2 regions of the Alteromonas gilva genome follow, and region 2 is predicted to be linked to the other one. Evidence: predicted binding sites of a transcription regulator. Region 2 holds the regulator's gene; the other holds the start of a gene.
What was found. Region 2 encodes sigma-54, which starts transcription at its own class of promoters, with help from an activator protein. Its sites were predicted from a motif close to GTTGGCACGNNNNTNGNNT; they were not measured.
Positions count from the first base shown of each region.

Region 1: OIK42_RS11675 (CsbD family protein) is a predicted target of sigma-54. The motif match lies at 3,426-3,444, and genes of this name have one in related genera.

Region 1 is NZ_JAQQXP010000001.1:2,624,966-2,631,097, reverse strand. It holds gene OIK42_RS11685 (efflux RND transporter periplasmic adaptor subunit) at 1-209, shown strand, start outside; gene OIK42_RS11680 (efflux RND transporter permease subunit) at 212-3,295, shown strand; gene OIK42_RS11675 (CsbD family protein) at 3,512-3,703, shown strand; gene OIK42_RS11670 (isochorismatase family protein) at 3,953-4,492, shown strand; gene pheS (phenylalanine--tRNA ligase subunit alpha) at 4,712-5,692, shown strand; gene pheT (phenylalanine--tRNA ligase subunit beta) at 5,705-6,132, shown strand, end outside.
Region 2 is NZ_JAQQXP010000001.1:1,059,910-1,066,041, forward strand. It holds gene mgtE (magnesium transporter) at 1-15, opposite strand, end outside; gene OIK42_RS04680 (DUF885 domain-containing protein) at 451-2,295, shown strand; gene OIK42_RS04685 (HPr family phosphocarrier protein) at 2,320-2,592, opposite strand; gene rapZ (RNase adapter RapZ) at 2,592-3,437, opposite strand; gene ptsN (PTS IIA-like nitrogen regulatory protein PtsN) at 3,468-3,926, opposite strand; gene hpf (ribosome hibernation promoting factor) at 3,939-4,226, opposite strand; gene OIK42_RS04705 (RNA polymerase factor sigma-54) at 4,251-5,729, opposite strand; gene lptB (LPS export ABC transporter ATP-binding protein) at 5,812-6,132, opposite strand, start outside.

The DNA.
Region 1 (6,132 bases), 1.6 Mb from region 2:
GTGCCACCGACAATGAACAAAGTTATGTGTTTGTGGTTGGGGCCGACAATTTGCTCGAGCAGCGCGCTGTGACGCTTGGCAGTATTACCGATGACGGTTTCAGGGTCACCGCCGGATTAAACGCCGGAGACGAGATCGTCGCCGCCGGTGTACATCGTTTGACAGCGGGAGAGCGGGTTCGCGTTTGGCATAAAGAACGGGGGCTGTAAGGGTGAATATTGCCGGTTACTTTGTTAAAAACCGCACAACCAGTTGGTTAGTAACACTGATACTGCTGATTGGCGGCACGATAGCGTTTTTGGGGCTCGGGCGCCTGGAAGATCCGCAATTTACCATTAAAAAGGCCATGGTGATCACGCTTTACCCGGGCGCGTCGCCGACACAGGTCGAAGAAGAAGTCACTTATCCTATCGAGAATGCCATTCAGGAGCTGCCCTACGTCGATAACATTACGTCTATTTCTACCGCGGGAAAATCGCAGATTACGGTGGAAATGAAAAGTATTTATCGTAAAGAGGCATTGCGCGGTATTTGGGAAGAAATGCGGCGTAAAATTAACGATCTCACGCCATCGCTGTCCGCCGGCGTTCAGCCACCTAAAGTTATGGACGACTTTGCTGATGTGTATGGCATGCTCATTGCGGTGAATGGTGAAGGTTACCAGTACAAAGATATCAGCGACTACGTTGATTATCTCAAGCGTGAGCTGGTTTTGGTCGACGGCGTGGGCAAGGTCACCGTACAGGGCAAACAAAAAGAACAAGTGTTCGTTGAAATTTCCCGCGCGCAGGTAAGCTCGCTGGGCATCAGCCCGAGTCGTATCAGCGCCTTGCTGGTCAGTCAGAATCAGGTGTCTAACGCGGGCAGCGTCAAGGTCGGTGATGAGTATATCCGGATTAACCCCACCGGTGAGTTTGAAACTGTCCAGGAGCTTGAAAATCTGCTCATTAGCCAGGCGGGTGCATCCGAACGCATCTATTTGGGCGATGTAGCGCGCATTTACCGTGGTTACCAGGAAGTGCCGACCAATCTTATCCATTACAACGGCGAGCAGTCGTTATTACTGGGGATCTCCTTTGCCGACGGCGTCAACGTGGTGGAGGTTGGCGAGCGTATTATGCAGCGCCTTGATGAGCTCGAATATATGCGCCCGGTGGGGATGCAAACCGACTTTATTTATAACCAGCCTGTTGAGGTAGATAAGTCGGTCCAGGGGTTCATTCTGAATCTCGCTGAAGCGGTAGGTATCGTCATTGTGGTGCTGCTGATCTTTATGGGCATAAAGTCCGGTATCCTTATTGGTTTGGTGCTGTTGCTCACGGTACTCGGTAGCTTTATTTTTATGCAACAAATGGAGGTCAACCTGCAGCGTATTTCACTCGGGGCGCTGATTATTGCGCTGGGTATGCTGGTTGACAACGCAATTGTCGTGACCGAGGGCATACTCATTGCCATGAAACGGGGCCTGAGTAAGGTTGAGGCAGCCTCCTTTGTTGTGAAGCAAAATATGTGGCCGCTGTTAGGGGCAACCGTGATTGCGATTATTGCGTTTGCGCCAATTGGTTTATCGAGTGACGCCACCGGTGAGTTTGCCGGCAGTTTGTTTTGGGTATTGCTGGTAAGCCTGTTACTGAGCTGGGTGACAGCAATTACGCTGACGCCATTTTTTGCCTCGTTGTTATTCACCGATCCGCAAGCCGACAGTGAGCAGAGCGCCGGACCGAACAGTCAGATTAAAGACAGTGAAGAGCTCTATACCGGTATTATATTCACGGTGTTCAGCACCATATTAAGTGTCGCATTGCGGTTTCGGGTATTAACCGTTGTGCTGATGCTCGGGCTCCTGGTGAGCGCGGTGGTGGCCTTTGGGAACGTTAAACAAGCGTTTTTCCCGCCCTCCACCACACCCATGTTTCTGGTCGATATCTGGCATAAAGCCGGCACCGATATTCGTGTGAATGCCGACAAAGTAAACCAGATAGAAACACATTTACTGGCTCAGGAAGGGGTAGAAGAGATTACCTCAACCGTCGGCCAGGGGCTGACCCGTTTTATGTTGACTTACCAAACTGAAAAGTCATACCCCACCTATGCACAGCTGGTTATTCGCATGAGTGACGGTGAGGCGCTTAACGCCCAGTTACCGGCATTGCGAAGCTATATGGACCGTGAGTTTGGCGAGCTGTTTTATAAGATTAAACGGCTCGAAATTGGCCCGTCAACAGATGCTAAAATTGAAGCGCGTTTCAGTGGACCGGAGCCGCAGGAACTGCGCCGTCTTGCTGACGAAGCTAAAGCAATACTGACGGCGGATGCCGGTGCGCGCAATGTGCGGGACAATTGGCGTCAGCAAACCAAAGTGATTCGGCCTATTTTTAATGAGGCGGCCGCGCGCAGGGTAGGGGTGAGTAAAGCCGACTTAGATCAGTTGCTGCTAACCAGCTTCAGTGGCGCAAAAATTGGCGTGTACCGTGATGGAACTGACTTATTGCCCATTATTAGCCGCCCGCCGCCGGAAGAAAGACTAACGGCAGATAACCTTGAAAACCTGCAGATTTATTCGGCTACCGCGCAGCAGTACATTCCTGTTACGCAGGTGGTCAGCCGTTTTGATGTGAATTGGGAAGATCCCATCATCATGCGTCGTGACCGTAAACGTACGCTCACTGTGATGGCCGATCATGACATCCTCGGCGATGAAACCGCGGCGAAACTCTTTAGCCGGGTGCGCAGTCAGATTGAAGCGATTGAATTACCGGATGGCTATGAACTGGAGTGGGGCGGTGAGTTTGAGGCATCAAGCAAAGCGCAAAAAGCGATTTTTGGTTCGCTGCCGTTAGGTTATCTGATCATGTTTATTACCACGGTGCTGCTGTTTGCCTCGGCGCGCATTGCCGCGATTATCTGGGCGTGTATTCCGCTGGCGTTGATAGGCGTCAGTTATGGTCTGTTGTTAACCGGCGCGCCCTTTGGTTTTATGGCACTACTGGGCTTTTTAAGTTTATCCGGCATGATCATTAAAAACGGCATTGTGTTGGTTGAGCAGGTAAAACTTGAACTCAGCGAGGGCAAAGCGCCTTATCCGGCCCTGTTTCACGCTACCTTAAGCCGGGTCAGGCCGGTGTGTATGGCTGCTATCACCACGATACTGGGTATGATTCCGTTATTATTTGATGATTTTTTTGCCAGCATGGCGGTGGTGATCATGTTTGGGCTAGGCTTTGCCACTCTGTTAACACTGGTGTTTGTGCCTGTGCTGTACAGTCTGGTGTTTAAAGTGCACAACAAAGCGTAGTGCTAAGTATTGCTGACCTGTTGCGCGTTTTCCCCTGTAACTCTTGCAATATGACATTGTAAGGATTTTGCATTAACGGGTTTTAATCACAGAGCCGGTTTTTAACTCTATGATTGTAATTGATATTTTTATTGGTATGCCTTTCGCATCACTGTAAGTGACGTTTATCGGTGTCATGCTTTATGACACCCTATTCTCATAAACAGGGAGCAAAATATGAATTCTGATATTGCAAAAGGTAAGTGGAACCAACTGACCGGCGTAGTAAAGCAAAAGTGGGGTAAACTCACTGACGACGAAGTTGAACAAATGGAAGGCAATTTCGAAGAGTTTTACGGCAAAATGCAAGAAAAGTACGGCATGAGCCGTGACAAGGCACGAGAAGAGTTTGAGTCTCTTAGCCAGTAAATTAGCCAGTAAATAAATAACTAACGCCCTCGGTGTATTAGCACCGGGGGCGTTTTTTGTTGGGATGCAGCAAGTGCACACATGGGCTTGGCAGCCGCTGAAGTATGGCTTTACTGGCGTAACGGTCACGGGAACTGTCGCAATGGCAACTGCGGGTGACTATACTCGGTAATGTGTTTTTTTGGGCAGCAGCCCTGAGCGGGTGAACAGCCCTGAGCGGGTAAATGCAGCTTTGAGCGGGTAAAAACTATGTTAGAACGTCAAAAAGCGGGAGTGCTGGTTGTCGATGTACAGGGTAAATTAGCCCGCAGTGTCGCCGACAGCGAGCGCATGATCAATCACCTCGCGAGTCTTATTAAGGGAGCGCAGCAGCTGGGATTACCCATTATTCAGGTAGAACAGCTTCCCGACAAACTGGGCGCAACCGTGCCCGAACTGCAGTTGTTGCTGCCGCCGGGTACCGCGCTTGAAAAATCAACGTTCAGTGCACTGCGCAATGAGCGGGTTGAACAGCAGCTGCATGCAACCGGCCGCACCCAGTGGCTTATCTGCGGTATTGAGGCGCATATTTGTGTGTATCAAAGTGCTATCGATTTACTGGCCTACGGCAGCGAGGTTCATATTGTCACCGATGCCGTCTCCGCTCGCAATCCGGACCACAAAACCCTGGCGCTGAACAAACTGCAGGCGGCCGGTGCTCACCTTACCTGCCTGGAAATGGCGTTGTTTGAATTGCTCGAACGTGCTGGCACTGACGAGTTCAAAGCAATCTTACCGCTCATTAAGTAAGGCTGCTCACCACCTGTTGAGAGCAAAAACGGTCAGTTTAACGCTGCTTTTTGCTCTTTTTTTAATTTATTTGCCCAAATCAGCCTGTTAGGGTAGCCGCGGCTTTTAACCTTTGTGTAAAATAGCCCCCTTTTGTACACCCGCTGTTTGCCTCATCATTTGAGTCGCGGTGAAACAGCAGGTTCCTGCAGTAATTTTTAGTACCAAATTGGGGAAATCATGGAGCTTGAAGCGATAGTCAGTCAGGCCAAGGCACAGATTGACGCTGCCAGCGACGCAGCAACGCTCGACCTGGTAAGAGTTGAGTTTATGGGCAAAAAAGGCAAGTTGACCGACCAGTTAAAAGGGTTAGGCAAACTTTCCGCCGAAGAGCGTCCACTTGCCGGGCAAAAAATCAACCAGGCTAAGCAAGAAATTCAACAGGCCATTACCGCTAAAGGTGACGCTTTACGTAGCGCTGAGCTGAATAAAAAACTGAGCGAAGAAGCGGTTGATGTTACCTTACCCGGTCGCACGGAACCAAATGGTAACCTGCACCCGGTATCCCGGACTATCGCCCGCATCGAGCAGTTTTTTGGCGAGCTGGGTTTTGCCGTTAAAACCGGCCCCGAAGTGGAAGACAGCTTTCACAACTTCGACGCGCTGAATATCCCGGCCAATCACCCGGCCCGGGCCGATCATGATACCTTTTACTTTAATCCCAATATTATGCTGCGCACGCAAACTTCCGGGGTGCAAATTCGCACCATGGAAGCCGAGCAACCTCCGCTGCGGATTATTTCCCCGGGTCGTGTCTACCGTAACGATTACGACCAGACCCATACGCCGATGTTCCATCAGGTAGAAGGGTTAATGGTTGATAAAAATGTCAGTTTTACTGAACTGAAAGGCATATTGCATGACTTTTTACAGAACTTCTTTGAAGAGTCGTTACAGGTACGTTTCAGACCGTCATACTTCCCGTTTACTGAACCATCAGCAGAAGTGGATGTCATGGGTAAAGATGGCCAATGGCTCGAAGTACTGGGGTGCGGTATGGTGCATCCGAATGTATTACGGGCGGTGAATATCGACCCGGAAATTTACACTGGTTTTGCCTTTGGTATGGGCGTAGAGCGTTTAACCATGCTGCGTTATGGCGTTAACGATTTACGCGCATTCTTTGAAAACGATCTTCGGTTCCTCAAGCAGTTCAGTTAAGGCATAAGTGATATGAAATTCAGTGAAAAATGGTTAAGAGAATGGGTTAACCCGGGTGTATCACAGCATGAACTGTGCGAGCAGCTGAGTATGGCTGGCCTGGAAGTGGATGGCGTTGAACCGGTGGCGGGTGATTTCAGCGGCGTGGTTGTGGGTGAAGTCGTCGAATGCGGTCAGCATCCGAATGCCGACAAACTGCGGGTAACCAAAATCAATGTGGGTGAAGATGAGCTGCTGGACATTGTATGCGGCGCACCTAACTGTCGTCTGGGCTTAAAAGTAGCGGTTGCCAAAGTAGGCGCGGTGCTGCCGGGCGACTTTAAAATTAAGAAAGCCAAACTGCGCGGCGAGCCCTCATTTGGCATGTTATGCAGCTATTCTGAACTGGGTGTCAGTGACGATCACAGTGGCATCATTGAATTGCCACTTGATGCGCCGGT
Region 2 (6,132 bases):
GAGGGCGTCTGCCACCTAATCTTCCTGGAATTTTGGCAAGTAATACAAGGGTAACTCAGTGGTGCGATTCTGTCATGGTTTAAGCGCTCAGTGATAGACTTTTTTATTCCATCTTGTCTTTTTATAAATCAGATTTAGACCTAAAAGGCATAGAAATTGTAATGTTTAATACCGTAGTTAAATTTAAATCTTGCTCCGGCTAGCGCTGATGAATAATCACGGCTGACAACCCCGGTTAAAATAGTGGGTGGCATAAAGTGGCCCTGGTGGGCAAACAAACAGTCCTTTATATGTCCTCAATGAGCGGGCAATCGATCAAGCCCTAATAGATATACCCAGGGCGCAATGCAATTTACCCTATTGTTGACGGGCTTTTTTATTGCTTCGCCGGGGGCTGTGCTACAGTAATACTTTGTTAACGCACAAGAAAGTTTTGAGCCAGGAGCACCAATGCGACACCGAGTCTGTTATTTTTTCAGCAATATTAAAATAGTCTGGATATTGCCTTGTTTGGTATTGGCCGGATTGACGGGGTGTGAGTCTACCCCGGTTTCAAACCACGCTGCGAAGGCGTCTGAACCGGCCACGTCGCTGACAAAGACGACGGAGAATAACAGCGCCCGCCTTGCCAGTATTATCGAACAGCACTGGCAGTATAAATTGGCAGAAGATCCCATACTTGCTGCCCGCTTTGGTCACGCATCTTACCGTAACCGTTTGCCGGGTGTTACCGCATCAGATCGGGCGCGTCGTTTGCGCACTGAAGAGGCGCTGGTCGCTAAACTTGATAGCATTAATACGCAAGCGCTGAGCGCCACCGACAAAGTAAATCACGCTTTACTGCGCTGGTTACTGGTTAACAGTATCGAAGCAAATCAGCTCAATTTACAGCGCATTCCGTTTAACACGTTCTATTCGTTCTGGAGCCGGGCACTGGGCGCCAGCAAAGGGCTGTCGATGCGTACCGAGGCGGATATCGAAGCCTATATTGCGCGTATTAAGGATATCGAGCGCTATATTGATGAAAACATCGCCAATATGCGCGAGGGGATCGATGATGGTTTTGTGCATGCCAAAGTAGTGGTTGAGGGCGTTGCCCCGACTGTCCGGGCACTGGTGGTGTCAGATCCAACCCAAACCAGCTTGTATGAACCCTTTACAAAGCTTCCATCCACACTCAGTAATGCCCGGCACCTGCAGTTACGTGAAGCGGGGCGCTCAGCGATTAAAGCGCATGCGTTACCGGCCCTTGACCGCCTGGCTACCTTTCTTGAAGGGGATTACTTAAATGCTGCTACCCAGAGTCTGGGCGCGCAGCAGTTGCCTGATGGCGAGGCGTATTACCGCCATGCAATTCGTCAGTACGTCACAGAAGATCGCGATCCGGCACGCATACATCAGATAGGTCTGGCTGAAGTTAAGCGTTTGCGGGAAGCTATGCAGGCGCAAATGGCGGCGGCTGGTTTTAACGGCAGTTTGGACGAGTTCACTGCCTTTTTGCGCACCGATCCACAGTTTTACCCACAAAGTGCCGAGGCACTATTGAAAGAAGCTGCGTTTATTGCCAAAAAAATTGAATACCGGCTGCCGGAGTTTTTTAGCACGTTGCCCCGACAACCCTATGGTATTGTCGAAGTACCCAAGGAAATTGCCCCAAATTACACTACAGCATCCTACAACTCCGCGCCCTTAGACGGCATTCGTGGCGGTGCTTACTGGGTGAATACACATAACCTCGACCAACGTCCGCTCTACGAAATGGTGGCGTTAACGCTACATGAGGCGGTTCCGGGGCACCATTTACAAAACGCACTGTCGCTGGAGCTGCAAAATGTCCCCGACTTTCGTCGTGACTTATATTTAAGTGCCTACGGTGAAGGGTGGGGGTTATATGCTGAGGGCTTAGGGGTTGAAATGGGCGTGTACGAAACGCCGTATCAGCATTTTGGCCGGTTAAGCTATGAAATGTGGCGAGCGTGTCGACTGGTTATCGATACGGGCATTCACTCGCAAGGGTGGAGCCGGGCCCGGGCAATCGATTATCTGGCGGCTAATACCGCATTATCGATGGCCAACGTGCGCGCCGAAGTGGACCGCTATATTTCCTGGCCGGGCCAGGCGTTGTCGTACAAGATGGGCCAGCTAAAAATACTTGAATTACGTGAGCGCGCCGAGCAGGCGCTGGGTAATCAGTTTGATATCCGTGAGTTTCATCAACAGTTGCTGGGGAATGGGGCGCTGCCACTGGCTCTTCTGGACCGGCAAATTCAGGCGTATATTGACGCCTATCGTTAAACCACAGGGAGTGACGACTCCCTGCTACTCAGCCTCGTTAAAGCGCCCGGCGATCAGCGATTCGACAGCCTGCATGGCGGCTTCGGCATCAGGACCTTCGCTGATCACATCGACCTGCTCACCCTGGTGGCTTTCCATGAGCATCAGGCCCAGTACACTGTTGGCATTGGCTTCCTGCTCGCCTTTAATGAGGGTAATCTGCGCATCAAACTGATTAGCCAATTGCACTAACTGGGTGGCTGCGCGCGCGTGCAGGCCCAGCTTGTTAACGATTGTGAGGGTTTTCTCTACACGCATTATCGGTTCAACTCCCTGTGACGGATTTGCACATCCGGATGCTTATCTGCGAACAGTTTTGCTAATGACTGAGCTACAAATACGGAGCGATGCTGACCACCCGTACAGCCAATGGCAATGGTTACGTAGCTGCGATTGTTCCGCTCTAAATGCGGCAGCCAGGTGGTGATTAAATTCTGAATTTGCCAGATAAACTTAGTGACGATGGGCTGTGAACCGAGAAAAGCTTCAACGGGTGAATCCAGGCCGGTGTGGTGCCTTAGGTCTGGCTCCCAGTGTGGATTAGGTAAGAACCGTGCATCAAAGACATAATCGGCGTCTTTGGGGATACCATGTTTAAAACCAAAGGATTCAAATACCAGTACCAACCGCGAACTTTTTTTACCCAGAATACGCTCACGAATTAACTCAGCTAACTGGTGAATCGACAAGCGATCGGTATCGATATACAGATCGGCCCGCTCGACAATCGGCGCTAACAGATCTTTTTCGGCCTGGATGGCATCTGCCAGGGATATATTTAATTTGGCAAGTGGATGAAGCCTGCGGGTTTCGCTGAAACGTTTTACCAGCATATCGTCGCTGGCATCCAGATAAACGATAGTCATAGCCCAGGATGAGGGCAGATAATCGAGGATTTCAACCAGATCCTCAGGCTCTTTTGGCAGGTTGCGCACATCAATGCTGACAGCGACTTGATCGTATTCATCGGCTACCGTGTGGGTCAGGGTCGGCAGCAGGTTAACCGGGATGTTGTCAACGCAGTAATAACCGAGATCTTCCAGTGCGCGCAGCGCAACGGACTTCCCCGAGCCCGAACGACCACTGATAATGATAAGCTTCATGAACTGTCAGACTCCTTGTGGTATTACTGTTTACTGGGCGGTGTTGTCGCACAGCGCTGCAATAACTTGTTCCTTCGTTTCGGCGTTCCGAATAGTCTTTACGATGGATTTTTGACTCAGTTTACCGGCAATTGTTGCCAGTGTCTGCAAGTGTCCTTCAGTTTGGTTCTCTGGCACTAATATAGAAAAAAAGATGTCGACAGGTTTGTCATCTATCGCATCGAATGCAATAGACGGTTTGGTGGTTACCACAACGGCGGTAATTTCTGAAAGGCCGGCCAGCCGTCCGTGTGGCAGTGCAATGCCATTGCCGATGCCCGTGCTGCCCATTTTTTCGCGAGCCAACAGCGCTGTGAGGGCCTCGTCCTTTTGGATTTCCGGATTGGCTTGTGCAGCAATTGTGCTAATAATTTCGAGTATGCGTTTTTTACTGTTGCACTGGACCGCACATTCAGTGCGATCCAGGCTAACTAAGGCTTCTATATTCATAGGGTTAGGGGCCTAGTGCTTTTTGAGCTTTTCCTTATGCTTAATGACCTGACGATCAAGCTTGTCTACCATAGCGTCGATCGCTGCATACATATCTAAGTTTTCTGACGACGCAAATACTTCAGCACCGCTTAAATGCATGGTGGCCTCAGCTTTTTGATTCAGTTTTTCCACATTCAATATCACATGGACATTTGAAATGTGGTCAAAATGACGCTCCAGTTTGCTAAATTTAGTATCAACATAGTTACGCAAAGAATCGGTAATCTCAACGTGATGACCTGTAAGATTAATTTGCATAGTTCGTCTTCCTTATATTTCTGCCTAGATAAGGCTCTTGCGTTGGTTAGACGGTGGAATCGAAAGTGATTCCCGGTATTTTGCTATTGTTCGCCGAGCAACTTTAATACCTTGATCAGCCAACAATTGGGCAATTTTACTGTCGCTTAAAGGTTTGCTGGGTTTTTCCGCAGCAACCAATTTTTTTATTAACGCACGAATAGCGGTAGATGAGCATTCGCCGCCCGATTCAGTCGCTACGTGACTTGAGAAAAAGTATTTAAGCTCAAAAATACCGCGTGGGGTATGCATATATTTCTGCGTGGTCACCCGTGATATGGTTGATTCATGCATATCAACCATTTCAGCTACGTCATTGAGCACCATTGGTTTCATCATTTCAGGGCCATGCTCAAAGAAGCCCATTTGTTGCTGCACAATACAGTTAGCAACTTTAAGCAGTGTGTCGTTGCGTGACTCCAGGCTCTTTATGAACCATTTAGCCTCTTGCATGTGCGAGCGGATAAACTGTGAGTCAGCGCTATTTCTCGACTGACGACTCATTGCCGCATACTGTTGATTAACGCTCAGTTTAGGCAGACTATCCGGGTTGAGTTCTACCACCCAGCGGCCCTTTTTCTTGCTAACCGAGACATCAGGAATGACATACTCAGGTTCCTGGGTAATCAACGCACTGCCAGGACGCGGATTAAGTGTTTGTAGCAAACGCATGGCTTCTCGCAGATCATCTTCTTTGAGCCGCGACTTACGCATGAGTGTGCGGTAGTCCTTGCTGCTCAACAGATCGGCGTAATCTTCTATCAATGTTTTTGCTTCGTTTAGCCAAGGCGTATCCGGCGCAAATTGTTTAAGCTGAACCAGTAGACACTCCTGCGGGGTACGTGAACCGGAGCCGATGGGGTCAAACATCTGAATGCGCTTAAGGACACATTCAACTTCGTCTTCCTCAACGGGCTCTTCCATATCATCAGTATTGACGCTGTTGAGAATATCTTCAACTGAAACGGTTAAATATCCTGACTCATCTATCGAATCAATAATCGCGATAGCAATAGCACGGTCGATTTCACTGAATGGCGTCAGGCGCATTTGCCACAATAAATGAGCCTGGATGTCATCGGTGGTTTCGCCCTGAAAAACCTGATCGTCGTCTGACGAGGAAGGGCCAGGTGCCGGTGCCGACGATGCTGAATAATATTCATCCCAGGTACTGTCGATAGGCAGCTCGTCAGGCAGTTCGTTTTTTTCCAGCGCTTCGTTGGAGTCTAAATTATTATCGCTGGTGGCAGTTGCCGCTGCATCAGCTTCAGCATCGAGTTTACTGGTCTCGACGATATCGTTGTCGCTGTTGTCCTCGATTTCAAGCAGAGGATTAGCATCCAGCGCTTCCTGAATTTCTTGCTGAAGATCCAGTGTAGAAAGCTGCAGCAGTTTAATGGCCTGCTGCAACTGTGGCGTCATAGTGAGTTGTTGACTAAATTTAAGCTGTAAAGATGGTTTCATCTACTTCTATTCTTAACGCCTTGCTTGTTATTGAAATGGACAATGGTGGTTGTCACGTTATTGTTTGGCAGCCTGTCCCTAACTATAGCCTGAATTGCTCACCCAGGTATACATCCTTCACTTTTTGATTGCTCAACACCTGTTCTGCGCTACCCTGAGCAATCAGTTCTCCCTGGCTGACAATATAAGCCATCTCACAAACATCCAGGGTTTCCCTGACGTTGTGGTCGGTAATCAAAATGCCGATCCCACGGTCACGAAGATGTTGAATTATCTTCTTTATATCATTAACCGAAATTGGGTCAACACCCGCAAAGGGTTCATCCAGCAAAATAAATTTGGGGTTCGCTGCCAGTGCCCGGGCAATCTCAACGCGACGGCGCTCACCACCTGACAAACTCAT